4 regions of the Dietzia sp. 179-F 9C3 NHS genome follow, and region 4 is predicted to be linked to each of the others. Evidence: predicted binding sites of a transcription regulator. Region 4 holds the regulator's gene; each other region holds the start of a gene.
The links. The regulator LexA, encoded in region 4, represses DNA repair genes until DNA is damaged. The targets are predictions, from matches to a motif close to CGAACANNTGTTCG.
Positions count from the first base shown of each region.

Region 1: a site for LexA is predicted at 2,589-2,602, ahead of ACH0BZ_RS02005 (DUF222 domain-containing protein). Genes of this name have one in related genera too.
Region 2: a site for LexA is predicted at 3,061-3,074, ahead of ACH0BZ_RS04435 (DUF222 domain-containing protein). Genes of this name have one in related genera too.
Region 3: a site for LexA is predicted at 2,475-2,488, ahead of ACH0BZ_RS07000 (DUF222 domain-containing protein). Genes of this name have one in related genera too.

Region 1 is NZ_JBIQES010000001.1:402,473-409,477, reverse strand. It holds gene ACH0BZ_RS02025 (alanine/glycine:cation symporter family protein) at 1-361, opposite strand, end outside; gene ACH0BZ_RS02020 (chorismate mutase) at 434-745, shown strand; gene ACH0BZ_RS02015 (DUF5701 family protein) at 717-917, opposite strand; gene pgi (glucose-6-phosphate isomerase) at 906-2,558, shown strand; gene ACH0BZ_RS02005 (DUF222 domain-containing protein) at 2,676-4,205, shown strand; gene ACH0BZ_RS02000 (SDR family oxidoreductase) at 4,229-4,984, opposite strand; gene ACH0BZ_RS01995 (DNA-formamidopyrimidine glycosylase family protein) at 4,996-5,925, opposite strand; gene ACH0BZ_RS01990 (GNAT family N-acetyltransferase) at 5,939-6,403, opposite strand; gene ACH0BZ_RS01985 (N-acetyltransferase family protein) at 6,466-6,972, opposite strand; gene ACH0BZ_RS01980 (cation diffusion facilitator family transporter) at 6,986-7,005, opposite strand, start outside.
Region 2 is NZ_JBIQES010000002.1:446,540-453,544, reverse strand. It holds gene ACH0BZ_RS04445 (MFS transporter) at 1-1,072, shown strand, start outside; gene ACH0BZ_RS04440 (DEAD/DEAH box helicase) at 1,127-3,019, shown strand; gene ACH0BZ_RS04435 (DUF222 domain-containing protein) at 3,165-4,571, shown strand; gene ACH0BZ_RS04430 (HNH endonuclease family protein) at 4,608-5,309, opposite strand; gene ACH0BZ_RS04425 (DEAD/DEAH box helicase) at 5,519-7,005, shown strand, end outside.
Region 3 is NZ_JBIQES010000004.1:153,618-160,622, forward strand. It holds gene pheA (prephenate dehydratase) at 1-363, shown strand, start outside; gene ACH0BZ_RS06995 (histidine phosphatase family protein) at 360-1,007, shown strand; gene ACH0BZ_RS07000 (DUF222 domain-containing protein) at 1,011-2,417, opposite strand; gene ACH0BZ_RS07005 (metallopeptidase family protein) at 2,565-2,915, opposite strand; gene ACH0BZ_RS07010 (septum formation family protein) at 2,912-3,997, opposite strand; gene ACH0BZ_RS07015 (ankyrin repeat domain-containing protein) at 4,044-4,487, shown strand; gene serS (serine--tRNA ligase) at 4,509-5,771, shown strand; gene ACH0BZ_RS07025 (PaaI family thioesterase) at 5,778-6,314, opposite strand; gene ACH0BZ_RS07030 (lysophospholipid acyltransferase family protein) at 6,374-7,005, shown strand, end outside.
Region 4 is NZ_JBIQES010000002.1:237,307-244,311, forward strand. It holds gene hrpA (ATP-dependent RNA helicase HrpA) at 1-1,204, shown strand, start outside; gene nrdR (transcriptional regulator NrdR) at 1,214-1,678, opposite strand; gene lexA (transcriptional repressor LexA) at 2,395-3,063, shown strand; gene hflX (GTPase HflX) at 3,101-4,552, opposite strand; partial or broken gene dapF (diaminopimelate epimerase) at 4,616-5,479, opposite strand; gene ACH0BZ_RS03475 (malate synthase G) at 5,601-7,005, shown strand, end outside.

The sequences.
Region 1 (7,005 bases), on a different contig from region 4:
GCACGCCGAGGAACGCCTCCGAATATTTGGAGGCCATGCCGAGCAGCGCGGTGATCCACATCCAGAACAGCGCGCCCGGCCCGCCGAGGCCGATCGCCGTGGCGACACCGACGATGTTGCCGACACCGACCGTCGCGGCGAGCGCGGTGGTGAGCGCCTGGTACTGCGAGATGTCACCCTCGGCTCCTTCGTCGTGTCGCTGGACGAACCCGAGCCTGAGGGCCGGCCCGAGCTTGCGCAGCTGCAGGAGCTTGAGCCGGATGGTGAGGAACAGGCCCGTGCCGAGGAGCAACGGGATCAGGACGAAGGGCCCCCAGACGACGGAGCCGATGTCGCCGAGCAGCGACGCGAAATTCTCCATGAGAAGGGAGAGTAGACCCCTTCCGGAGTCCCTCGTGGGCAACACGGATATCGCGTGGGATAATTCCCGTCCATGAGCACCGACCCGTCCTCCGAGCCCCTCCCCCCGGCTCTCGACCCGGCCGGGACCGACGATCCACTGTCCGAGGCCGAGATCCAGGAACTGCGCCGGGAGATCGACCGTCTCGACGCCGAGATCCTCGAGGCCATCACGCGCCGCACCGAGATCTCGCGGCGCATCGGCGCGACGCGCATGAAGTCCGGTGGCACCAAACTCGTCCACACGCGCGAGCTCAAGGTGTACGAGCGTTTCTCCGTCCTCGGCCAGGAGGGCCAGACCCTCGCCGGAATGCTGCTCAGGCTTGGCCGGGGGCGCCTGGGCTGACGCGCCCGACGGTGGACGCGAGCCCCAGCCACGTGTGGTGGTTGAGTGCCCGACACCAGCCGACCTCGGGCGCGCCCCTGCGCTCCGGCCTTCCCGCCCCGGCGGAGCATCGCCCGCTAGCCTCGGTGGCGACCGGGGACGACGTGGTGAGGAGTGGGCAGTGACCGACCAGGACATCAGCACGACCGAGCAGTGGGCTGCCGTCGAGCGGCTCGTACCGGGTATCGGGGAGGTGACGCTCCGCGAACTGTTCGAGGCCGATCCGGATCGCGGACGCCGGCTCACCGTCACCGCCGGCGACCTGCACATCGACTACTCCAAGCAGCTCGTCACCGACGACGTCCTGGCCGCCCTCGTCGAGGTGGCCGACGCCGCGCAGCTCACGGCCGCGCGGGCGGCGATGCTCCGCGGCGACAAGATCAACACCACCGAGGACCGGTCGGTGCTCCACACGGCGCTCCGGCTCCCGGCGGACGCCGAGCTCGTCGTCGACGGCCGCGACGTGGTGGCCGACGTGCACGAGGTCCTGGGCCGGATGACCGACTTCGCCGAGCGGATCCGCTCCGGCGAATGGACCGGCCACACGGGCGAGCGGATCGACACGGTGGTGAACATCGGGATCGGCGGCTCCGACCTGGGCCCCGTCATGGTGGACAAGGCGCTGCGCTCGCTCAAGACGGCCGGGATCTCCGCCCACTACGTCTCCAACGTCGACCCCGCCGACCTCTCGGCCGTCCTGGCCGAGATCGACCCCGCCACGACCCTCGTCGTGGTGGCGTCCAAGACGTTCACCACCCAGGAGACCATGGCCAACGCGCACGCCGCGCGCCGCCACTTCGTCGAGGCCCTGGGATCGGAGGACGCGGTCGCCGCGCACTTCGTCGCCGTCTCTACGGCTGCAGAGAAGGTCGCCGACTTCGGGATCGGCGCGGACAACATGTTCGGCTTCTGGGACTGGGTGGGCGGCCGCTACTCGGTGGACTCGGCGATCGGCCTGTCGGTGATGATCACCGCCGGCCCCGCCGCCTTCATCGAACTCCTCGAGGGCTTCCACACCATGGACCAACACTTCGCCACCGAGTCCCCGGAGCACAACGCGCCGGTGATCATGGCTCTGCTGGGCATCTGGTACACCTGCTTCCTCGGCGCACAGTCCAAGGCCGTGATCCCCTACGCCCAGGACCTTCTGCGCTTTCCCGCCTACCTGCAGCAGCTCACCATGGAGTCGCTCGGAAAGTCGGTGCGCCACGACGGCGCCGCGGTCACCTACCCCACCGGCGAGGTCTACTGGGGCGAGCCCGGGACCAACGGCCAGCACGCGTTCTTCCAGCTGCTGCACCAGGGCACGCAACTCGTGCCGGTGGACTTCATCGGCGTCGCGCGCCCGGCCGACGACCTGGCCACCGCCGACGGCACCGGGTCGATGCACGACCTACTCATGGCCAACCTCTTCGCCCAGTCCCGCGTCCTGGCCTTCGGCAAGACCGAGGACGAGGTGCTGGCCGACGGCGTGGATCCCGCGCTCGCCCCGCACAAGGTCATGCCCGGCAACCGGCCCTCGACCACGATCTTGGCGCCGGCGCTGTCCCCCGGGGTCGTGGGTCAGCTCATCGCGCTGTACGAGCACGTCGTCTTTGTCCAGGCCACCGTGCTCGGCATCAACGCCTTCGACCAGTGGGGCGTCGAGCTCGGCAAGGCCCAGGCGGGCGAGCTGCTGCCACTGCTCACGGCCGAGGAGCACCCCGGCGACGCCTTCGACTCCTCGACCGACTCGCTCGTCGACATCTACCGCGAGGCCCGCGGACGGCGCTAGGTGCGCGCCCGGCGCACGACTGCCACATACCGAAAATCCGTTCGAGTTTTCCCTTGACCCCCGACCTGACCGCCGTATAGAATCGAAAGCATATTCGAGACATCGGGGGGTGTGACCATGGACGGAGTCGGGACCGGATCGCCGGGCTCCTCGGCGTTGGCCGCACTCTCCGGCCGCGCCCGTGATGCCCGGATCGCCGAGAACCGCGCCGCCGCCGAGCGTCTCCGCGCCTGCTACGCGCTCTACCAGGAGTGTGTGCGATCCGAGGACCCCGGCGCGTTCGCCGATCGCCGGCCCGGCTACGCGGTGATCGACCCCTTCGACGTGTGTGCCGGTCACCTCGTGGCCGAGTTCGCGATCTCCTGCGGGCGGGCGGAGAGGATGATCGGTCTCGCCGTCGACCTCACCGAGCGCTTCCCCGCGGTCCTCGCGGCCCTCGGCGAAGGCCGTCTCGACCTCCAGGCCGCCGAACTGCTCGCCCGGCAGATGAGGACGGTGGATCCCGGTGCGCTCGCCGCGGTGCAGCGCAGGGTCGTCGAGGATCTCCTCGCCGCCCTCGAATCGGGTGAGCGCCTCTCGGCGGGCGCGATCCGCGATCGCGTGGACGACATCATCCGTCGCTTCGACGCGGACGGGATCCGGCGCCGTCGCGAGGACGCCGCGCGAGACCGAGGGGTCACCTTCCGCAAGGACGGCGACGGGATGAGCACGATGCGGGCCGCCCTCACCTCGGGCGAAGCCGCCGTCCTGTCCGAGCGACTGGACGCGGTCGTGGCAGCCCTCGCCGAGAGCGGGGACCACGAGGACATGTCGAGGCATTCTCCTGCCGAGAGGCGCGCGGACGCGCTCATGGCGCTCGCCTGTGGCCTGGTGCCCGGCTCGGAGTCCGGTTCTGTGGTGCTGCGCCCCAAGGTCACCGTCGTCGGGACCGCCGATGGCTCCGAGCCCGAGGTCCGCTTCCCACGCACCGGCGAGTCCTCGATCCGGGCACTGCTCGACATGCTGGCCTCCTCGGACGGTTCCTCGCTCGAGCACGTGGACCCGACCCCCGGCGCCGCCGACGACCCCGACCGCACCCACATGTACCGACCATCATCCGCACTGGCGCGGGCGGTCGAGCTCCGCGACGGCACCTGCCGACACCCGGGGTGTTCTGCGCCGGCCGAGTACGGCGACATCGACCACCTGGTCCCGTTCAACCACTCGGCCCCGGCACGGGGAGGTCCGACGGCGGAGAGGAACAACCTCATCTTCTGCCGGCGGCACCACCGGTTCAAGACGTTCTCGGACTGGCGCTACCGGATGTTCCCGGACGGCACCCTCGTCGTCGAGACGCCCGACGGCAAACGAATGGTCACCAGACCCTCCGGTCCGCTCGCGCGACATCGCCGCGCTGCTGCCGAGCGCCGGACAGCCGACCGCCGGGCCGCCGAGAACACGGCCGCGCCGGAACCCGCCTCGCCCGAGCCCACCACCGAGCCCGAAGCCGAGCCCACCTACTTCCACCGGCGGGCCCGACGCGTCCGTGCCGAGCGGGCCGCCCGGGCCCGGGACCGCGCGGCCGCGAGCCGTCGCCGGACCGCGTCCTGCCGCGAGAGCCGGATCGAACGGGACCTGGCGGAGCTCCTCGACGAGCCTCCGTTCTGACCCCGGCCGCCTCTCGCCCCGCCTCAGATGAACTTCCGGCTGGCCTTCTCCGGTAGCAGGCGCAGCAGCGGGCCGATGGCCTTCCACGGCTTGGCCGGCACGAGCGCGCGGGCGGGTTCGGCGTCGATGGTCTTGACCAACGCGTCGACGCCCTCGTCGAACTCGGTCATGAGCTTGGTCTTGACCGAGCGGTTGATGTCGGTGCGGATGTAGCCGGGCAGGATGTCGCTCACCTTGATCCGACTTCCGGCGTTGTCGAGCTCGGCGTGCAGGCCCTGCGCCAGGGCGGAGACGAACGCCTTGGACGCCGAGTAGGTGTTCTGCGCCTTGACCATGCCGCGAAGGGCGCTGACGGAGGAGATAAAGACGACGTGGCCCTCGCCACGTCGCTGGAGGATCTCCACGGCAGCCTCGGCCTGGTTGAGCGTGCCGATCGCGTTGACCATGGCCGTCTCGCGGTTGGCGTGCGCCTTGCCGGAGCCGATCGAGGCGCCCTTGCCGAGACCGGCGTTGAGCACGAAGCGGTCGATCCCGCCGAGCTCGGCGTCGAGCTCGCCGAACGCGGCCTGCACGGCGTCGCCGTCGGTCACGTCGAGCTCCCGCACCGCCACCCGGATCCCGGGGTTGGCGGCCGTGAGCTCGGTCCGGAGCGACTCCAGCCGGTCGAGGCGACGGGCGCACAGAGCGAGGTCACGCCCCTGCGCGGCCCAGCGGCGGGCCATGCCCTCGCCGAGTCCGGCGCTGGCGCCGGTGATGAGGATGGTCTTGCGGTCGGTCACGGGGGTGCCTCCTACCGGTGGTCGTGGTCCCGCTGGTCGGGATCCCCCAGTGTGGCACGGCCCCCCTCAGACGGGGCGCGCCGAGGCTGGCACGACGGGCACCGGAAGGCCACACGGTCGAGAGAGTCTTCCCCCCCACCGAGACGGAACGTCTCGACGAGGGTCCCGCACCGCCGACACGGCCGGCCGTCGCGCCCGTACACCCACAGTCGGTGGCCGCGCCGGGTGTCGCCGGTGGTCACGCGGTCGGGACGGACCACGTTGGTGGCCAGCAGGCGTCGCGCAAGGTCGACGTGGGCGCGCAGGTCACCCGCGGACGCCACCGGCTCGCGGGGGTCAACGCCACGCAGGAAGCAGACCTCGGCGCGGTAGATGGTGCCGATGCCGGCGACGTTGCGCTGGTCGAGCAGCGCCTCGCCGATGGTCCGGTCCGGGCGTGCCGCGAGCCGCCGGACGGCCTCTTCCAAGTGCCGGGCGGGATCCCAGTCGGGGTCCAGCAGGTCCGGCCCGAGGTGCGCGACCGCCTCGGCCGCCTCAGCCGGGGTCAGCGCGCGCAGCAAGCCCAGCTCGGTGCCCACCACCTCGACCGCCGCTTCGTCGTCGTCCCCCGTCGCCAGCACGAGCCGCGCGGTGTGGGCGGGGAACCGCCACCGCCGCCCGGCGCGGGGCTCACCGCTGTTGTGCACGTGGAGGCGGTGCACGTGGATACGGCCCTCCATCTTGAGATGCACGTGGAGGGTCACCGGGTCGCGGCCCGCGGCGTCGGGTCCCACGACGACGAAGAGGTGCTTGCCCCGCGCGTACGCCCGCTCCACAGTTCGCCCCCGCAGATCGACCGCCGCGAACCGCGGCACCCGCAGCTCGGCCCGGGCCAGCCGCCGGCCGGCGAGCGCCGCGTGGATGCGCCGCGCGGCGTGGTGGACGGAGTCTCCCTCGGGCATGCGGACCCGCCCTCTACGCCAGTGGAGTCCGCATGGCGGGAAACTCGGTGACGCGGAAGCCCAGCGCCTCGTACAGGTGGCGCCCGTCCGGCGAGGTCATGAGCTCGGCGCGTGCCACCCCGGCGCCGCGGGCCCAGTCCAGGACCTGCTCGAGCGCCGTCCGTGCGTGGCCGCGACCGCGCGCGTCGGAGTCGGTGCTCACGGTGCTCACCAGGACATCGCCGTGGCCGTCCAGCCCCGGCACCGGAGCGCTGTCGCGGAGCGAGCCGATGACGCAGGCAACCACGCGGTCCGCCTCCTCCACCACGACGATCCGGTGGGCGGGGTCGTCGATCCGGGCCGCGTACCAGTCGCGGCACGGCCCCTTCCAGGCGTCGTCAGAGCAGTCCACGCCCATGTCGCGGAACATGCTCTCGCGCAGGTCCACCACGCGCTCCACATCGGCCGCCGTCGCGAGCCTGATCAGTCGGTCCGTCACCGTTCGCTCCGCCACCCGGCCAGGCTAGACGCCGGCCGGGCGAGACGCCTGGCGGGGGCGCCTCACAGTCCGCGGACCATCGTCCCCTCGGCCGCGCCGGGGACGTCCGTAAAGCCGAGCCGGGCGTAGAGCCGGCGGGCGGGGTTGCCGGCCTCGACGCTGAGCGACATCCGCCGCACCCCGCGGCCGGCGGCGTGCGCGCAGGCCGCCTCGACGAGCCGCTCCCCCAGCCCGGCGCCGCGGTGGCCGGGCCACACGCACACGCTCAACTCGGGGACGTCGTCGGCCACGTGACCGAAGCCGGGGTCGTCGCCGCCGAGGAACAGGTACCAGACCAGGCCGACCGTCTCGCCGCCCGCGACCGCCACCAGGGCCTCGTCGCCGCGCCCGCGGTCCAGCACGGTGTAGTGCGCGAGCGTCGGCTCGGCCGCGACGTCGGCGGCGGTGAAGCGGGGCTCCCCGGTCCAGTTGACGTTCATGAGGGTGGCGTCGGCGAGCAGCGGCAACTCGTCGTCGCGCAGCGACCGGATCACCTCGCCGTCGTGGCCCACCTCGCCGTCACCGCTCACGCCGTCCACCCTCTCACCATCCCAGCTCGTGGC
Region 2 (7,005 bases), 210 kb from region 4:
CGCGTCCGTGGTGGTGAGCGCGTTCGCGTTCTTCCGCCTGGTCTTCGCCCCCGCCGGAGGGGTTCTGGTGGACCGGCTCGGAGAGCGCCGGGTCTACATGACCGGACTCCTCGTCGTCGCCGTCTCCACCCTGGCCACCGGGTTGGCCCAGTCGTACTGGCAGCTCCTCGTCTTCCGCGGTCTCGGGGGCCTCGGCTCCACGATGTTCACCATCTCGGCCATGGCACTGCTCGTGCGGATCTCGCCGCCGGAGGCGCGCGGCCGGATCTCGGGGCTGTACGCAACGGCCTTCCTCGTGGGCAACATCGGCGGGCCGGTCCTCGGCGGCCTGCTCGCCGGGTTCGGCATGCGGGTGCCGTTCTTCGTCTACGCCGCCAGCCTGCTCGTGGCCACCGCCGTCGTCGCCGTCTTCCTCCGCGGCGGGCGGCGCCGCGCCCCCGACGACCCCACCTCCACCCAGCCCGTCCTCGAGCTCTCCGAGGCGCTGCGCGACAGCGGGTACCGGGCGGCGTTGGTGTCGAGCTTCGTCAACGGGTGGACCTCGTTCGGCGTCCGGGTGGCGATCATCCCGCTCTTCGCCGCCGCGACCTTCGACGCCGGCGCCGGGATCGCCGGGACCGCGCTCGCCTCGTTCGCGGTGGGCACGGCGAGCGTCGTCGCCGCGGCCGGGAGGCTCTCGGACCGGTTCGGCCGCCGTCCGCTGGTGATCGCGGGGCTGCTCGTGTCGGGGTCGGCAACCTTCGTGCTGGGCTGGTGCGACACGGTGCCGCTGCTCGTGGCGACGTCCGTCGTGGCGGGCATGGGGGCGGGTGTGCTCAACCCTGCGCAACAGGCCGCGGTGGCCGACGTCGTGGGCGCCGACCGCGCGGGCGGCAAGGTGCTCGCCACGTTCCAGATGGCCAGCGACTCCGGCGCGATCCTCGGGCCGGTCGTGGTGGGACTGGCGGTGGACCGGTTCGGCTACACCGTCGGCTTCGCGCTCTCCGGCGGACTGCTCCTGGCCGCTGTCGTCCCGTGGTTGTTCGCGCGCGAGACCCACACCCACCACCGGGCGGAGCCGACGGGGGAGTGACCTGCGACGTCGTCTCGCGTGCCGGGGGCCGGAGGCCGTAGCATGGGAGACCTCATGAACACTGACGACGACGACCGTACCGCCGCTTCCGGCGACGAGGTCGACCACGACGCCCCGACGTTCGCCGACATGGGGCTCGCGCCCGAGGTCGCCAAGGCCGTCATCGACGTCGGCTACGAGATCCCGTCGGCGATCCAGGCCGCCACCATCCCGCTCGTCCTCGCCGGTCGCGACGTCGTGGGCCTCGCCCAGACCGGTACCGGCAAGACGGCGGCGTTCGCGCTGCCGATCCTCTCGCTCATCGACCCGGCGGTGAAGGCCCCGCAGGCGCTCGTCCTGGCGCCCACCCGCGAACTCGCGCTCCAGGTGGCCGAGGCGTGCGTGACGTACTCGGCGCACCTGCCGACGGTCAACGTGCTGCCGATCTACGGCGGCCAGGCCTACGGCATCCAGCTCTCGGGCCTGCGCCGCGGCGCGCAGATCATCGTGGGTACGCCGGGCCGTGTCATCGACCATCTGGAGAAGGGCACCCTCGACCTCTCGGGCCTGCGCCACCTCGTCCTCGACGAGGCCGACGAGATGCTCACCATGGGCTTCCAGGAGGACGTCGAGCGGATCCTCTCCGACACCCCGGAGTCGACCCAGGTCTGCCTGTTCTCGGCCACCATGCCCGCGGCCATCCGTCGTATCTCGCAGCAGTATCTCACCGATCCCGCCGAGGTGAAGGTGGCGTCCAGGACGGCCACGGCCTCGACGATCGAGCAGCGCTACGTCCTGGTCCATCACCGCGACAAGCTCGACGCGCTCACGCGGATCCTCGAGGTCGAGGACTTCGACGCGATGATCATGTTCGTCCGCACCAAGCAGGCCACGGAGGAGCTCGCCGAGCGCCTGCGGGCCCGCGGATTCTCGGCGGCGCCGATCAACGGCGACATCCCGCAGAACCTCCGCGAGCGCACCATCGACGCGCTCAAGGACGGGCGGACCGACATCCTCGTGGCCACGGACGTGGCGGCGCGTGGCCTCGACGTGCCCCGGATCAGCCACGTCGTCAACTACGACATCCCGCACGACACGGAGTCCTACGTCCACCGCATCGGCCGCACCGGCCGTGCGGGTCGCAGCGGCCACGCTCTGCTCTTCGTCACCCCCCGTGAGCGGAGGCTGCTCGCGCAGATCGAGCGGGCCACACGCCAGCCGCTGACCGAGATCCAGCTGCCCAGCGTGGACGACGTCAACGAGATGCGTATGCAGAAGTTCGCGCAGTCCATCACCGAGAGCCTCGAGGACCCCAACATCGCCCTCTTCCGGCGACTGGTCGAGGAGTACGCCTCCGAGCACTCGGTCTCGATGTCCGACATCGCCGCGGCGCTGGCCACCCAGTCGCGCAACTCGGACGAGTTCCTCATGAAGGAGCCCGAGCGGCCCGCGCGCCGGCAGGACGACCGGCGTGACCGCCGGGACGACCGGGGGGACCGCCGCGACCGCGGGCCCCGGGACTTCGACGGCCCGCGCCCGTCGCGTTCGGGCAAGGACATGGCCCAGTTCCGGATCGCGGTGGGCAAGCGGAACAACGTCAAGCCGGGCTCGATCATGGGTGCGCTGGCCAACGAGGCGGGCCTGCGGGGCGGCGACATCGGGCGCATCTCCATCCGCTTCGACCACTCGCTCGTCGAGCTCCCCGCCGACCTGCCTGCCGACCAGCTCGCGTCGATGAAGGGCATCCGGGTCGGGGGCCAGGAGATCGACATCCGGCCCGACTCGGGCCCGCCCGCCGGGCGCCCGTCCTCGTTCCGGTCCGATCGCGGCGACCACCGCGGGGGACGGGGAGGCCGCGGCGGGTACCGCGGCGACCGGAGCGACGGGGGATACCGCCGGGGTGACGACGGCGAGGGCCGCCGCGGCGGGTTCCGTGGCCGTTCCGGGGGTGGCCAGGGCCGCTACTGAGCCCAGGCCTCTCGACAGCGCGTGCGGGGAGGGGCGACCACCGACCCCGTGTTCGAACACTTGCGCTATATGATCGCCGCCTATATGATGGAACGCAAGTTCGAGTCAGGGGGGCTCGACCTGCGGATTCCGGGGGGTGGCGGTGATGACGGTTCTCACGATGGACTCGGCGTCGCCCCTGGCCGCGATGGCCCTGCCGGAGCTGGTGGAGGCGTCGCGGGGGTTCACGCGGGCGCAGAATCTCGCGGCGGTCGACCGGCTGGACGCCGTCTTCGCCATGGTGTGCGCGGCGACCCGGCGAGCGGAAGAGGCGGATCGGTGCGACGAGGCGGAGGGGCGTGGACGCGGTCCGGAGTACACACGACTCGAGCCGGCGCGACTCGTTCGCTCGCACGTCACCACCGCGATGGGGGCGCCGTCCTGGCAGGCCGGACGCCTGGTCACGGCGGCGATCCAGCTGCACACCCGCCTGTTCCGGCTGTCCCGGCACGCGCGTGAGGGAGTGCTCGACGAAGCGATGATCGTCGACCTGGCGTGCCGACTCGCCAAGGTGCCCGACCGGCTGGTCCACGAGGTGGAGTGCGAGGTCCTGCGCGGTATCCGCACCCGCCTCGACCAGGGGGATCCGCCCACACGCGGCTCACTGGGGGAGTTCATCGACCGCGCCATGGAGGGCGTGGACCGCGACGAGCTCGATCGTCAACACGAGGCCGCCCGCGAGGAGCGGCGGGTGTCGTTCCGTCCAAAGGGGCAGGGGATGACGTCGATGTGGGCGATGCTGCCCACCGAGGATGCGGCCGCCCTCGAGGTCCGCCTCCGGACCGCCGCGGATGCCGATACCGATCCCACCGATCCCCGCACCGCGGCCCAGCGTCAGGCCGACGCCCTGGCCCGGCTCGGGGAGGACGGCCCCGCCGACGAGGCGCCGGGGACGACAGGCGGGACGGCGGGGACGACAGCAGCGCGCCGGCCGCGCGTGGAGATCACCGTCATCGCCGCGGCGGCTGAGGGCATGCCCGAGCGGGTGGAGTTCGTCCGCGGGGCCTACTCGTCGTTCGACTGGCTGTGTGGTCAGGTCCTGGCGGAGGAGAACGGTGGCGCCCGCTTCCGTCTGGTGGACCCGCTGCCCGGCGCCGAGGACGAGGATCAGGATCCGATGAAGTACTTCCTGTCCGAGGCACTCAAGCGGCGCATCCGGCTGCGTGACGGAACATGCCGGCACCCGGGGTGCAAGGTCAAGGCCGAGGACTGTGAGATCGATCATGTCCTGGCCTTTGACAAGGCGGATCCCGCCCGGGGCGGCCCCACCGCCGAGTGGAACCTGGTGTGCCTGTGTAAGAACCATCACCTGGAGAAGACCTTCGGACCCTGGACCTATCTGCCGGGGCCGAGGGGTGACGGCGAACTGATCATCCTCACCGAAACCGGGCACGAGTACCGCACCTATCCCGACGGCATGCTCGCGCGCGCCCGTGATCAGCTCCTCGGCGTCGCCGCGGTGCGCTGGTTCGACCGCGTCCAGCGCGCCGGCGACCAGCCGGACGATCCCTAGCTGGACATCAAGCTCGGCCGGTCGCATAGGGGCCGCTCACCGACCCCGCGGGCACCGGTCCGCGGCGACGGCGAGAGCGTCGTGGTCGTCGACTGTCACGGGTAGCCCGTAGGCGACGGCGGCCGTGAGGTAGCGGGCCGCATAGAAGCAGTGCCGGTCGGGGGCCGGGGGCATCCAGTCAGCGGGCGTGGAGTCGCTCTTGTGTGTGTTCACCGACCCCGCCACGGCCACGAGGTTGCGGTCCATGTCGTTGGCGAACGCGGCCCGGAGCCCGGCCGGCCACTGCCAGGCGCCCAGGTCCCACGCGGCGGAGAGTGGGTAGACGTGATCGACGTGGATGCCCCGTAGGCCTGTGCGGTCCACGTCGACGATCCGGCCGGTGTAGGGATCGACCAGCAGCCCGCCGCTCACCGCGCAGGCCTCACCGGGGACGGCCGCCGCGCGGACGAGGTCGCGGGCCAACACGTCCAGTCGGGTCGAGCAGCCGTTCCCGGACCCCGGTGCGCCGGTGGTGTCGCTCCACGCCGGGCCGAACACACACGCCGAGGCGCCGGAGCAGTCCCGCTCGTAACCCGGCCGGCGTGGCCGTTCGGGAACCACCTCGACGGCGCCGAGCAGGGCCTGCACCGCGGCGCGGTCGGGGCTGCCGGGCGCCGAGCCGCTCGGGCGCTCGGCCCACCACACGGCCGCGAGCGCCGCGGCCACGGCCAGCGCCGCGGCGACGGCGCGGCGTGGCATCGGTGGGACGAGACCAGGCGATCGGGGCGATCGGGGCGGGCGGAGCGGGCGGAGCGGGCGCACGGTCAGCAGTATGGGCGGCGGCGGTGACGGACAAGCCCGACGAGGCGCCTCGGAGCGGTCGCCTGTGGAGGCGCCCCGAGGCTGTGGACACCGGGCTGGCGGCGTCCGCGTCCGGCAATGTCGGGGCACCGTGCTTACATGTGGACGTGACGGTCGACAGCGGGGACGCCGGTGAGGGAGGCGGTGTGGGCGGCAGCGACGTCGCCGCCCACACCGTCGCCGCGCGCCCCCGGCTGCACGCCGTCTGGGACTCGGGGGTCGTCTCGCTCTGGTGCGACACCGGCCTGGGCCGCCCACGATCGGTGGCGCCGGCGGCATCGGTGACCGCGGTGGCCAGGGCGGGCGCCCCGGACGAGGTGGTCTCGCTCCTCGGCGCCGCACGCCTGGCGCACCGCGTCACGGTGTCGGTCCCCGTCGAGGGGCGTGTCCGGGCGGCGACGGTGCCCGGGATCAGGATCTCGCTCGCGCGGGCGCTCGAGCTGGCCGACCATGCCTTGCCGGGCCGCGCCGGGGCGGTCCCGCACGGAGGCATCCCGCACGCATCCGCCCCGGACTGGGCGGGGGCCGGGCTCCGGGCCCTGGCGACGCTGTCTGCAGGGGTGGCGGCGTTCGTCTCTGCGGGGCACGTGGTTCCCGTCCTCACGCGGCTCGACGGCGCCTGGGACGCCTCGTGGCGGCTCGTCGCCTCGCCGACGGTCGCGGCCTGGACCGCCGAGAGCGCCGACCGCTGCCACGGCCTCGTCGCGGGCCGCGAGGAGCTCGACCGGCTGCTCGCCGCGCTGGCGGACCACCACGCGCGGGCCGCGCTCGCCCCGCTCGCCGCGGACCGGCGCAGCGAGCTCGGTGCCGCCCTGGTGTCGGGCGGCGAGGTCGCCTCGGCGGGGCAGGCGCTGGCCGAGGCGGTCCGGGAGTTCGGTCGGGCCGCCGTCGCCCGAGACGTGGACGTGGTGTTCCGGATCGCCGAACCCGGGGAGGATACCGCGGACCCGGCCGCCCCCGCCTGGCGGCTCGAGGTCCTGGTGCGGGCGGGCGGCGACGCTCTGCGGCCCTACGGCGAGCTGCCGGATCCGGCGGCGGTGGCCGAGCCGGTGCGTGACGTGGTGGACCGCGCCGTGCGGGCGTGGACGCCGCTCGGGCACGCCGACCCCGCCGAGACCGGTCCCGACCTGCTGCTGACCCCGGACCTCGTGGTGGACCTCGTCGACACCGGGATCGAGGCCCTGCGGGGCCACGGGGTCGAGGTCCTTCTGCCGCGGGCGTGGACCCGCGTCCGTACGGCCGTCAGGGTCGTGGTGCCAGAACCGGGCACGGAGGCGGTCGACACCGGCAGGCGCCTCGGCCTGGACCAGCTCGCGGACGTGGACTGGGAGATGGTGGTCGACGACGAGCCGGTCGACGCCGTCGAGCTGCAACAGATGCTCGACTCGGCGTCGGACCTCGTGCGGCTCCGTGGCCGCTGGGTCCGCGCCGACGCCGGGGCCCTGCGGCGCGCGGCCCGGTTCCTCGCGTTGCGACGCGGGGAGCGGACCACGCCGGCCGCGCTCGTCGCCGCACTCGCCTCGGAGGAGGCGGAGGGGGTGGAGGTCGAGGGGCCGACGACCCTGGCGTGGACCGCCGCCGCGGACCCCGGGCC
Region 3 (7,005 bases), on a different contig from region 4:
CCACACGAGCCGAACTCGCTGGTCCAGGCGCTCTCCGAGCTGTCGATCCGCGACATCGACCTGACTCGCGTCGAGTCCCGGCCCACCCGCACCGAGCGCTTCACCTACCTGTTCCACGTGGACCTCGTGGGGCACCTCGACGACCCGGTGGTCGCCGAGGCGCTGGCCTCCCTGCACCGCCGGACCGCCAGCCTGCGCTTCCTCGGCTCGTGGCCCGTCGCCGCAGGCGGCGACTCAGGCGCCGCGCCGCCCGACCCGGCCGAGGCTCGCGACTGGCTCGATGCCATCCGCCGCGGCGAGGTCGACGGCGGAGCCGGGGCCGGCGGGTCCGGGGCCGGCGCGAGCGGGGAGGGGCGGCCGTGAGCGCGCGCCTGTACCTGGTCCGCCACGGCCAGACCCCGTCCAACGTCGCCGGTGCCCTCGACACCGCGCTGCCCGGCGCCCCGCTCACCGAGCTCGGCCGCGACCAGGCCCGTATCGTCGGCCAGGAGCTCGCGCAGGAGGGAGTCGCGCCGTCGGTGCTCCTGAGCTCCGAGGCGGCCCGAGCGCGCGAGACCGCGGGGCTCATGTCCGAGCACTTCCGGCTCGGCGACGCCCCGATGCCCACGCAGGCCGTCCCCGGGGCCTTCGAGGTCCAGGCCGGCGACTACGAGATGCGCACCGGCGCCGAGGCACTGCTCGCCTACAACCGGGTGGTCCGCGACTGGCTCGAGGACGGCGATCTCACCTCGAGCCTGCCCGGGGGCGAGAGTGCGCTCGACGTCCAGGACCGCGTGATGCCGCTGGTCTCCGAGCTGCGGGACAGCTTCCTCGACAACGGCACCGACGCGGTGCTGGTGGTGCACGGCACGCTCATGCGGATGGTCGCCGTGTTCGCCGGCGCGGTGCCCTCCCGCTGGGCGCTGGTCAACCGCATCCCCAACTGCGGCGTCATCGAACTGGCCCCCGACCGCGGCGGCTGGTCCTGCGAACGATGGGGAGACCACCAGGGCCGGCCGACGTTCTGATCCTCAGCTGTCCGGCGGTTGGTCTTGCGGTGACTGTTCGTCGGGTGGGTGGTGGTTGTTGAAGTGGGTGGTGAACCAGCGTTGTAGCGCTGTTTCGGTGAGGTGTTGGCGTGCCAGGGCCAGGGGTCCTGTTGGGTGTGTTCGGTATGTGTGGCCGGTGTCGGTGCGGATGATCAGTTCGCCGTCGCCGCGGGGGCCGGGCGTGTAGGTCCAGGGGCCGAAGGTTTTTTCCTGGTGGTGCATTTTGCACAGGCAGATCAGGTTACATTCGGCGGTGGGTCCGCCTTTGGTGGGGTCGGCTTTGTAGAAGGTCAGGACGTGGTCGATTTCGCAGTCTTCGGCTTTGACGGTGCATCCGGGGTGGCGGCAGGTGCCGTCGCGGAGTCGGATGCGGTGTTTGAGGGCGTCGGAGACGAAGTACTTCAGCGGGTCCTGGTAGTGGTCCTGGGCGCCGGGTAGGGGGTCCACCAGGCGGAAGCGGGCGCCGCCGTTTTCTTCGGCCAGGACCTGGGTGCACAGCCAGTCGAAGCTGGCGTAGGCGCTCTGGATGAGTTCGACGCGTTGGGGCAGGCCTTGGGCTGCGGCGGCGATGACGGTGATGTCCAGGCGGGGCCGGCGGCCCTGGCGGGCGCTGTCGTCGGTGTCGGTGTGCTCGGCGGGTGGGGTGGCCAGGTCGGTCAGGGCGTCGGCGAGGCGTTGGGCGGTGGTGCGCTCGTCGCCGGGGTCGGCCGCGGCGGTGTCACGCAGCCGGGCTTCGAGGGTGGCGGCGTCGTGGTCGGGTAGCAGGGCCGACATCGAGGTCAGGCCCTGGCCGCGGGGGCGGAAGGTGACGCGGCGGTTGTCGCGGGCTGCTTGGTTGCGGCGGTCGACCTCGTCGGGGTCGCGGCGTTCGATGGCGCGGTCGATGCGCTTGCCGAGGGAGCTGCGAGTGGGTGGGTCGCCGTCGTCGATCTGGCGGCGGAGTCCGTAGACGACCTCGTCCTCCACGGCGCGGACCAGGTGGTCGGGAACCTCGGCCAGGCGGCAGGCCAGGTCGACGATCATGGCCTCGTCGAACACCCCGTCGCGGGCGTGGCGTGACAGCACCGGCAGGCGGGTGTGGAGCTGCACGGCGGCGGTGATCATGCGGTCGGCGTGCCAGGTCGGCAGGCTCATCGCGGTGGACACGTGGGAGCGGGCCAGGCGGGTGGGGGCCAGTCGGGCGTACCCGGGCCGTGGCGGGCGGCCGGCGGCTGCGTCCTCGTCGTCACGCCTGGTCTCTTCGGCCTCGGTGCGGGCGGTGACGGCACGGACCATCGCGTAGACCGTGTCGAGCCGTTCCACTGCGGCCAGGTTCTGCGTCAGGGTGACGGCGCGGGAGGCCTCGACGAGCTCGGCGAGCGACATCGACGCCAACGGGGTCACGGGCATGGACAGGACCGTCACCGCACCCACCCCCCTCGGGTAGACCGCCGAACCCCCCTGGTTCGAATCTGTGTACGAGTGTAGCCCGCCGCGGAGCATTAGCGCAAGTGTTCGAAGGGGAAGATGTCTGCCAGACCGGCTCCCTCCCGCCGGCTAGCCCCAGCCCAGCTCGTGCAGGGTCTCCTCGTCGATCCCGAAGTGGTGCGCGATCTCGTGGATCACCGTGATCGCCACCTCCTCGACGAGGTGCTCCTCGGTGTCGCAGAAGTCGCACAGGGCGTCGCGGTAGATCGTGATGGTGTCCGGCAGGAAGCCCGAATAGGTGGTGTCCCGCTCGGTGAGCGCCACGCCCTCGTACAGGCCGAGGAGTCCCGGTTCGTCGGGGTTCCGGTCGGCGATGAGGACGACGACGTTGTCCATCGCCTCGAACAGGGCGTCGGGGACGGAGTCAAGGGCGTCGTCGACGAGTGACTCGAAGCGGGACTCGTCCACCGAGATGCTCACGGCGAACCGGGTGTGCCGTCCTCGGGCCCGGGTGCCGGCCCCGGCGCGGGGATCGCGGTGGTGGTGGGGGCGACCGGGGTGGTGCCGTCCACCAGCACCCCCTGACGCGCCGAGCCGCGCAGGACCGCGAACGGCCCGGGATCCTGCGCTTTCATGAGCCCGCAGTTCACCGTCCGACTCCCCGTGGCCCACGAGACCCGCGAGATCGGGTGCACGAGCGTCGAGATGAGGGTTGTCCGGCGCAGGGCCTCGGCGTCGCCCCCGAGGTAGTCCACGCCCGCCCGGTGGCACGCCTCGGCCGTGGCCTCCGACTGGCCGCGCGACTCGGGCGGCTCGGGGCCCTCGGGGAAGGTGCCGGAGACGTCGAGGGTGGAGACGATCTCGATTGAGTGGTCCTCGGAGCACGGGACGGTCGCGCCCGGTAGGCCCTCGTCGGTAAAGCCGAGGCAGGTCCCGGAGTCCCAGAACCGGTGCTGGTCGGCGTCCACGAAGTAGCCGGTGGTGGTGGCCGACCGGCCGTCGAGCTCCGAGCCGGCGATACCGCAGAGCACCGAGTGGTCGCCCTTGTCCCAGCCCTCGAGCGACGGTGGGACGACGAGCCCGGTGAAGCGCCCGGCCGGATCGATCTCACGTCCTCCGGCGTACCGCGAGGCCAGGGGGATGCAGCGGTCTGCGCCGATCGTGTTGACCTGGTCGGAGTCGGGGAACGGGGCGTCGGGCCCGAACCCGGGCACCTCGTGGAGGTCGATGCGGTCGGCGACCTCGAACCGGTGCGGCTCGGCGCAGTCGACGGCGGTGAACGCCGTCACCCGGTCCGCGGCGTCGGTGGACCACGTCAGGCACGTCCCGGGGACCGCGTCGGCGTAGGCGGCGCCGGAGAGAGAGCGGGGGTCGATCTGTGGCACGATCGCCGCGACGCGCCCGGCGGTGGTCGAGGTGGGGTCGTCGAGCGCCGCCGCGAGCAACACACCCGTCCCCGCCCCGCCGACGAGGACCGCGAGGAGGGAGGCCACGACCGCGCCCCGGGTCCGCAGCAGGGACCCGCTCCGGTCGCGCGTACGGGTGGAGGTGGAGACGGACATCGCTCCCATGATGCCGTACTTTCCGCGTCCGGATAGGATCCGGGGCATGAGCGCTCAGGACCACGATGTGCCGCCCGGCCCGGACGACGGCGTCCGGTCGCCGCGCGAGGGGGTCGACGACGAGGTCCTCGAGTTCGCGCAGATGCTCTTCCAACTCGCCCGGGACGGCGAGACCGAGCGACTGCTCGCGTATATCGACGCCGGGGTGACGCCCGACCTCACCAACGAGCGCGGGGACGCGTTCCTCATGCTCGCCGCCTACAACGGCCACCCGGAGACCGTCCGCGCCCTCCTCGACCGCGGCGCCGAGGTGGACCGGGCGAACGACCGCGGCCAGACCCCGCTGGCGGGAGCGGTGTTCAAGGGCTACGGCGAGATCGTCCGTGCGCTCTACGAGGCCGGGGCGGACCCCTACGCCGGGACACCGTCGGCGGTCGACGCGGCCCGGATGTTCGAGAAGGACGCCTTCCTGGAGCTCTTCGGCGTCTGAACCCCCGCTAGGCTGAGCGGCGTGATCGATCTCAAGCTCCTCCGCGAGAACCCCGACGTCGTCCGCGCCTCCCAGCGCACCCGCGGCGAGGACCCGGCCCTGGTGGACCGGCTGCTCGCCGCCGACGAGGCCCGCCGGTCGGCCATCTCCGCGGCTGACACCGCCCGCGCCGAGCAGAAGGCGCACGGCAAGAAGGTCGGCCAGGCCTCGCCCGGGGACCGGCCGGCGCTGCTCGAGGCCGCGGGCGCGCTCAAGCAGGCCGTCAAGGACGCCGAGGAGGCCGAGCGGTCCGCGCTCGCCGAGGTGGAGCGGATCCAGCGGCTGCTCGACAACGTCGTGGAGGAGGGCACGCCCGCCGGCGGCGAGGACGACTTCGTGGAGCTCGAGCGGATCGGCGAGATCCCCACCTTCGACTTCGAGCCCCGCGACCACCTCGAGCTCGGCGAGAAGCTGGGGCTGCTCGACATGGAGCGCGGCGCCAAGGTCTCCGGAGCCCGGTTCTACTTCCTCACCGGCTACGGCGCGCTGCTCCAGCTGGGGATGCTGCAGCTCGCCGCGCAGAAGGCCACCGCCAACGGCTTCACGCTCATGATCCCGCCGGTGCTCGTGCGCCCGGACGTCATGCAGGGCACGGGGTTCCTCGGCGCGCACGCCGACGAGGTCTACCACCTCGAGCAGGACGACCTGTACCTCGTGGGCACCTCCGAGGTCGCGCTCGCGGGCTACCACTCCGGCGAGATCCTCGACCTGTCCGAGGGGCCCAAGCGGTACTGCGGCTGGTCGAGCTGCTTCCGCCGCGAGGCCGGCTCGCACGGCAAGGACACCCGAGGCATCATCCGCGTGCACCAGTTCGACAAGGTCGAGATGTTCTCCTGGTGCAAGCCCGAGGAGGCGCACGAGGAGCACCTGCGGCTGCTGGGCTTCGAGAAGGAGATGCTGCAGGCGATGGGCCTGCCGTTCCGCGTGATCGACATCGCCGGCGGCGACCTGGGGTCGAGCGCCGCGCGCAAGTACGACTGCGAGGCGTGGATCCCCACGCAGGGCACCTACCGCGAGCTCACCTCGACCTCCAACTGCACCACGTTCCAGGCCCGCCGCCTGGGCGTGCGCTACCGCGACGACGACGGCCGCCCGCAGACCGCCGCCACCCTCAACGGCACCCTCGCCACCACGCGCTGGCTCGTCGCGATCCTCGAGAACCACCAGCAGGCCGACGGTTCCGTGGTGGTGCCGGAGGCGCTGCGCCCGTTCGTGGGGCGCGACGTACTCGAGCCGGTGCGCTGACCCGGGTCAGGGCCGGAACAGCATCATCACGCCGCTCGCGCTGGCGCAGGTGCGGCCCCGCGTGTCCACGACCTTGACCTGGACGACCGCCGTCGAGCGCCCCGCGTGCTCGACCTCCGCGCGGATCGTGGCCGGCGTGTGCTCGAGGCGCAGCGCGCGGATGTAGCGGACCGTGAGGTCGAGCGTGTTGTAGCCGACCCCCTCGGGGACGACCGTCGCCGTCGCATACCCCAGCGCCGAGTCCACCCACCCGGAGACGATCCCGCCGTGCACGGTCCCGCCGTTGTTCAGGGCCCACTCGGCGGGAGCGGCGGTCATGGTGACGGCGCCCTCCTCGGCCGCGGTGAGGCGCACCCCGAGGGTGAAGGCGCCGGGGGACAGGTGACGCTCGCCGTCGATGATCCGGTGCAGCGCGGCCAGGCCGGCGTGGACGGTGTTGTGTCCGGCGTCGGGGCGGAGCGGGGCCCACGAGTAGCTGCGGGTGCGGGCGGCGGTGTCGACGACGTCGACCGGCCCGGTCTCGGGGGAGTGGTCGGTGCTCACCTCGCCGAACCTACCGGCACCGCGGGCCGGTGGGGCCGGGGACGACTACGCTGGTCCGCGTGGAGCTGCTGTACACGGGGATCATCGGTTTCGCCCGCACGCTGTTCAAGGTGCAGGGCCTGGACATCACCATGCGCGGGGAGCGGAACTTCCCCGAGGTCGGCGGCGCCGTGGTGGTGATCAACCACACCGGCTACTTCGACTTCGTCTACGGCGGCATCCCGGCCCGCGTCCACAAGCGGTTCATCCGCTACATGGCCAAGGTTGAGGTGTTCGACCACAAGGTGGCCGGGCCGATCATGCGCGAGCTCAAGCACATCCCCGTGGACCGCACCGCGGGCGCCGACTCGTTCAAGGAGGCCGTCAACCGGCTCCGCGCGGGCGAGCTCGTGGGGGTGTTCCCCGAGGCCACCATCAGCCGCAGCTTCGAGATCAAGGGCTTCAAGTCCGGCGCCGTGCGCATGGCGCTCGAGGCCGGGGTGCCGATCCTGCCCGTCACCATCTGGGGCTCCCAGCGGGTGTGGACCAAGGGGCTGCCCAAGAAGCTGCTGCGGCCCAAGGTGCCGATCATCATCGAGGTGGGCGCGCCGATGCAGCCCTACGAGCCGGTGGCCGACTGCGTGCAGGAGCTGCGTGCCCGCATGCAGTCCACGCTCGAGCTGCTGCAGGACGAGTACGCGCGCCGCTACGG
Region 4 (7,005 bases):
CCTGTACACCGAGATGCTACGAACCCTGCCCAAGTACCTCCGCAGGCTCTGCTCGCCGCCCGCCGAGTACGCGGCGCTTCTCGCCGGCGACCTCACACCCCGGTCCGCTCCCCTGCCGGTCGCCCTCGCCGCCGCCCTCTCCGCCAGGATCGGCACGACCGTCGAGCCCCGGGACTTCCGGCCGGACCAGCTGCCCGGCCATCTCCGGATGCGGTTCGAGGTGGTCGATGGCGAGGACGTCGTCGCAGCCGGGACCGACCTCGCCGCGCTCCGCTCCGAGCTCGTGGACCGGGTCCGCGCCACCCTCAACGCCCGCCTCGTGCCGGACGACGGACCACACCGCGCCTGGACGGCGGGCACCGTCGGGGACCTCGCCGAGTCCGTCACGGGAACCGTCGACGGTGTGGAGGTCACCGTCTACCCTGCGCTGCAGGTCCGCCCGGACGGCATCCACCGGATCGCGTGCGCAACCGAGGAGGAGCGTCGCCGGGCGCAGGCCGCCGCGGTGCTCGCCCTGCTCTCACGCGGCCTGGTCTCGCCGACCTCGGTCACACGGGGACGGGCCGTCGAGGAGCGGCTCGCGCTCACCCAGTATCCGCACGGCGGGATCGAGGCACTCGTCGAGGACGCCGCGCTGGCGGCACTCGGCCGGATCATCGCCCGCCGCCGGGGCGCGCCCGTCCTAAGGGCAGCCGAGTTCGCCGAGCTCGAGGCCACTGCTCGCGCCGAGGTTCCCGCCGCGGTGGCCGCCGCGATCACCGCCGCCCTGCCGGCGCTGGTGGAGGCGCAGGCGGTCGCGGCCCGACTCGAGTCCGCGACCCCGGAGGTGCGGGCCGCGGTCGCCCCGTCGGTGGACTTTCTCGTGGGCAAGGGTTTTCTCGCCCGGCACCCCGCCGACGCGCTCGCAGGGTTGGAACGGCACGTCCGGGCGGTCCGGATGCGGCTGGATATGGCGGAGGCGTCACCGGCCCGGCACGCGGAACTCTCCCGCCGCATCGCGGAGTCGGAGGAGGCCGTCGGCACCGCCGTCGCGACCCTGCGTGGCCGGCCGGGGACCGCGCGGACGATCCGGGACCTGCGCTGGATGCTGGCCGAGTACCGGGTGGGGCTCTTCGCCCAGTCGTTGGGGACCGCAAGGCCGGTCTCGGCCGAGCGCATCGACCGGGCGATCTCCGCCGCCCTGGCGTCCCGGGCCGGGCGCTGAGGTGGCGGCCTACCCGGACGCCACCCGTTCGCGGCGCTCGCGGAGCGCGATGATCTCGCGCTCGAAATCCGCTGCGGAGCTGAACTGTTTGTAGACGGAGGCGAACCGCAGGTAGGCCACCTCGTCGAGATCCTGGAGGGGACCGAGGATCGCGAGCCCGATCTCGTGCGCCGGGACCTCCGACGCACCCCCGGACCTAACGGTGTCCTCCACCTGCTGGGCGAGGCGCCGCAACGCGTCCTCGTCCACGTCACGACCCTGGCATGCCCGTCGCACGCCCTGCACGACCTTTTCCCGACTGAACGGCTCGGTCACACCGTTACGCTTGAGCACCGACAGCAGCGGGGTCTCGAGGGTCGTGAACCGTCGACCGCAGTGCGAGCACTCCCGGCGCCTGCGGATGGCCTGCCCGTCATCGGCGGACCGCGAGTCGATCACCCGCAGATCCTCGTGGTGACACGTCGGGCAGTACATCCCCACACCGCCCTTCTTCGACCGGGTCCGCGCGCACCCTCCCGGGAGCACGGGACCTGGCGCGGGGGCGGCGGTCGGCCACCCCACGACCATTCTAGGAGGCCCGGACACCGATCACGCGTAGGCGGGGCCGCCGATGAACGCCAGCGCGAGCACCATGAGCAGTCCCACGATCACACCGCAGGCGACGAGGACCCACGCGGGGACGTCGTCCACGACCGCGGCGGGCGCCACCCGCGACGGTCGGCACGCCCGCACCCCGGCCCCCGCCGACGACCGCGATCCGGCGGGTCGGGTCCGGGCAGCCGGTCGCGCACCCGACACGGTCGGTGCGGCGCCCAGCACCCGCACCGAAGACGCCGGACGGTTTGCGGTACGCGCACTCGCGGCGGCGGGGATTCGGGGGGCCGCGAGGCGGCGATCCACCCGGTGATCTGCGGCGCAGACCCCGGTCCAGCGCACGGGAGAGACTGACGGAGGCAGTTCCAGGACGGTCATGACGGCTCCCTACTCGATATGTTGTACGAACACTGTTCGCACACTCATGGCACATCTGTTCGATTTCGAACTCGTCTAGAGTTGTAGCACGCGGGTCCGACAGAGTCATCCCGCGGAGCGCAACTTTCTCGAACAGGTGTGTGGCGCACCCGACCGTCACGCGCTAGGGTAGAAGTCGATTCGCCGTCGAACACGCATTCGCTGAAGGGACTGCCGACATGGCCAAGCCGGACTTCGAGGCACTGACGCCGCGCCAGAAGAGCGTCCTCCTCCACATCCACGACACGGTGCGCAACCGTGGTTACCCGCCGAGCATCCGGGAGATCGGGGACGCCGTGGGTCTCCAGTCGACCTCGTCCGTCGCCCACCAGCTGCGCACTCTCGAGAAGAAGGGCTTCCTCACCCGCGATCCGCACAAGCCCCGGGCGGTCGACGTCCACGGGGTTCCCGGGCAGCGGTCCCGCGGCCGCCGTCCCGCGGCACCGGAGGCGGCCCGGCCCAGCGGCTCCGTCGAGCCCGTGTACGTCCCGGTCCTCGGTCGGATCGCCGCCGGCGGCCCGATCCTCGCCGAGCAGGCCGTGGAGGAGGTCCTCCCGCTCCCCTCGGATCTGGTGGGGTCGGGGGAGCTCTTCATGCTCCGCGTGGTCGGTGAGTCCATGATCGACGCGGCCATCTGCGACGGCGACTACGTGGTGGTACGCCGCCAGAACGTGGCGGACAACGGGGAGATCGTGGCCGCCCTCATCGACGGCGAGGCGACCGTCAAGGTCTTCAAGAAGGACTCGACCGGCGTCTGGCTCCTGCCGCGGAACGAGTCGTTCAGCCCCATCCCGGGCGAGCACGCGACGGTGCTCGGCAAGGTGGTCACGGTGTTCCGCAAGCTCTGACCCGTTTCACCCCGGCGCCGCCGGCACCGTCCGCCGGTCAGTCGGCGCCGTCGTGTGTGGCGCCCTCGGCGAACTCCGACAACTCGCCTGCGATGGAGGCGGGAAGCCGCACCACGATCCGGGTGCCGGACTCGGTGTACTCCTCGTGGACCACCGCACCCTCCGCGTGTACCCGGGAGACGACGTCGCCGCGCTGATACGGCACGACCAGGGCCACCTCGACGTCGCCCTCGGCGATGATCTCCATGATCCGCGTCAGCAATTCGTCGATGCCCTCGCCCGTCACAGCCGAGACGAAGACCGCCTCGGGAAGGGCGTGGTGTAGCTCGGTGAGCACAACGGGATCGGCGGTGTCGATCTTGTTGATCACCACGAGTTCCCGCGGGTGTTCGGCGTTCTGCTCGGCTACCACGTCGTTGACGACCATGCGGACGGCCTCGATCTGCTTGAGGGGGAAGGGGTCGGATCCGTCCACCACGTGGAGCAGCAACTCGGAGTCCACGACTTCCTCGAGTGTGGACCGGAACGCTTCGACTAGCTGGGTGGGTAGGTGCCGCACGAACCCCACTGTGTCGGTGAACACCACCATGCGGCCGTCGGGCAGCTCCGCCCGCCGCGTGGTGGGGTCGAGGGTCGCGAACAGGGCGTTCTGCACCAGGACGCCCGCACCTGTGACCCGGTTGAGCAGGCTGGATTTTCCCGCGTTGGTGTAGCCGGCGATCGCGATCGAGGGCACCGGCGTCGCGCGTCGACGGTGCCGCTTGGTGTCGCGGGCCTGCTTCATGCCCTTGATCTCGCGGCGCAGCCGCGCCATCCGCTCGCGGATGCGCCGCCGGTCGGTTTCGATCTTGGTCTCACCCGGACCGCGCAGGCCCACGCCGCCGTTGCTGCCGGCCCGTCCGCCGGCCTGCCGAGACAGCGCCTCACCCCAGCCGCGCAGCCGGGGCAGCATGTACTCCATCTGGGCCAGGGAGACCTGCGCCTTGCCCTCGCGGCTCGTGGCATGCTGCGCGAAGATGTCCAGGATGAGTGCGGTCCGGTCGATCACCTTGACGTTGACCGCCTTTTCCAGGGCGATGAGCTGGCCGGGGGTCAGCTCACCGTCGCAGATCACGGTGTCCGCGCCCGTCGCCGCGATGACGTCCTTGAGTTCGCTGGTCTTGCCCGAGCCGATGTAGGTGGACGGGTCCGGCTTGTCGCGCCGCTGGATCAGCGCCTCGCACACCTCGGATCCGGCGGTCTCGGCGAGCTGGGCCAGCTCGACCATCGCCGCCTCGGCGCGCGCTGCAGAGCCCTCTGTCCACACTCCCACGAGCACCACGCGTTCGAGTCGCAGCTGGCGGTACTCGGCGTCGATGACGTCCTGGAGCTCGGTGGACAGCCCGGCGACGCGCCGCAGAGAGGACCGTTCCTCGAGCAGGAGCTCACCCGTCGAAGGATCGTCGAGGAATCGGGAGCGGGCGGGGGTCTTGCCGTTGTCTGTAGTCATTCCCCTCGATCTTCTCACAGGTCCGGGACCACGGGTCCCCGACCACCGGTAGAACGTGCCCTCGGCGACCAGTCGCGAAGGTCCGGTGAGCCTGGAGCCGTCGCCGGTGAGAGCCACCTCGACCTCGCCGCCGGGGACGACCACGGTCACCTCCCCCGAGTCCCGGCCGACATCGGCGAGCGCCGCCACCGCCGTGGCGACGATGCCCGTCCCGCAGGACTGCGTCTCCCCCGCCCCCCGCTCGTGGACGCGCATCGAGACACGCCCGGCCTCCAGCGGCGTGGCGACCTCCACATTGACCCCCTCGGGGAAGAAGTCGGTGTCAAACCGGGGCGACTCGTGCACCGGGAGCGCGGCGAGCGCCGCGGCGTCCAGTCCCGGGACGACGCAGGCCAGATGAGGGTTTCCCATATCGACGGCAACGCCGGCGAACGAACGACCCCCGAACTCGGCTGTCGAGACCCCGAGCAGGCCGGGGCGCCCCATGTCGACACGCACGACGGCGTCGTCGCCCGTGTGGGTGAGCACCTCCGCCGGTCGCGGACCCGAGCGCGTACCGACCGGGACCACGCCGGCCGGGGCCCTCCCCGTGGCCACGAGGGCGTGGGCGAACACCCGGACCCCGTTGCCGCACATCTCGGCGATCGAACCGTCCGCGTTGCGGTAGTCCATGAACCAGTCCGCGGGGCCCACGCCGTCGGGCAGCACGTCGAGCACGCCCCGGGCGACGAGCGCACCGCCGGTGGCGATCCGCAGCACACCGTCGGCACCGATCCCCGCCCGCCGGTCACACAGGACGCGCACGAGGTCGGCGTCCAGGTCCACGGCCGCGTCGTCGTCGGGCAGGATCACGAAGTCGTTGAGCGTTCCGTGTCCCTTGAGGAAGGGCAGGCCCGCCCGGTCGACGGCCAGCTGGTCGGTGGTCATGACCTCCGATGGTAACGAAGACACCCGCAGCGTTCCGCGATGCGGAATCGGCAGGTGAAGCGCGGGTCGTCGCGCACTACAGTCAGGAGAGACAACGGTCCCCTATGTCAGGAGAGCATCGATGACCGAGCGCATCACCGTCGGCGGAATCCAGGTGGACGAGGTCCTGTACGAGTTCGTCAACACCGAGGCCCTTCCCGGCACCGGGATCGACCAGGACGCCTTCTGGGCCGGCACAGCGGAGATCTTCGCCGATCTCGCCCCCCGCAACCGGGAGCTGCTCGCCAAGCGCGACAGCCTGCAGCAGCAGATCGACGAGTGGCACCGCGCCAACCCCGGCCCGGTGGACGCCGCCGCGTACAAGGAGTTCCTCACCGGGATCGGCTACCTGCTCCCGCAGCCCGAGGGCGTCACCGCCACCACCGAGAACGTCGACGACGAGATCGCGGTCATTGCCGGCCCGCAGCTCGTGGTGCCGATCCTCAACGCGCGGTTCGCCCTCAACGCCGCCAACGCCCGCTGGGGCTCGCTGTACGACGCGCTCTACGGGACGGACGCCATCAGCGAGGAGGGTGGCGCCGCGAAGGGCGACTCGTACAACAAGGTGCGCGGCGACAAGGTGATCGCCTGGGCCCGTGAGTTCCTCGACGAGGCCGCGCCGCTCGAGTCGGCCTCGCACGCGGACGCCACCGGCTACGCGGTGGTCGACGGCGCGCTGCAGGTGACCCTGGGCCGTGGGGAGACCGTCGGGCTCAAGGACCCGGCCCAGCTCGTCGGCCTGCTCGGTGACGCCGCCGCACCGACCAACGTCCTGCTCCGTAACAACGGCCTGCACATCGACATCCAGATCGACCCCGACTCCCCCATCGGCTCTACCGATGCCGCGGGCGTCAAGGACGTGGTGCTCGAGTCCGCGGTCACCACGATCATGGACTTCGAGGACTCCGTCGCGGCGGTCGACGCCCGCGACAAGGTCCTCGGCTACCACAACTGGCTCGGCCTCAACCGGGGTGACCTCACCGAGGAGCTGTCCAAGGGCGGCAAGACCATCACCCGCGCGCTCAACGACGACCGGGTCTTCACCGCCCCCGACGGCTCCGGCGAGGTGCGCCTGCACGGCCGCTCGCTGCTGTTCGTCCGCAACGTGGGTCACCTCATGACGAACCCCGCCGTGCTCGACGCCGAAGGCGAGGAGCTACCCGAGGGCATCCTCGACGGGATCGTCACCTCTCTGTGTGCGCTGCAGGGCATGGCCGAGGAGAACGAGCGCCGTAACAGCCGCACGGGCTCGATCTACATCGTCAAGCCCAAGCAGCACGGCCCGGAGGAGGTGGCCTTCACCACCGAGCTGTTCGGTCGCGTGGAGAAGCTCCTCGGACTGCCGACCAACACGCTTAAGATGGGCATCATGGACGAGGAGCGGCGCACCACCGTCAACCTCGCCGCATGCATCGCGGAGGCCCGCGAGCGCGTCGTCTTTATCAACACCGGTTTCCTCGACCGCACCGGCGACGAGATCCACACCT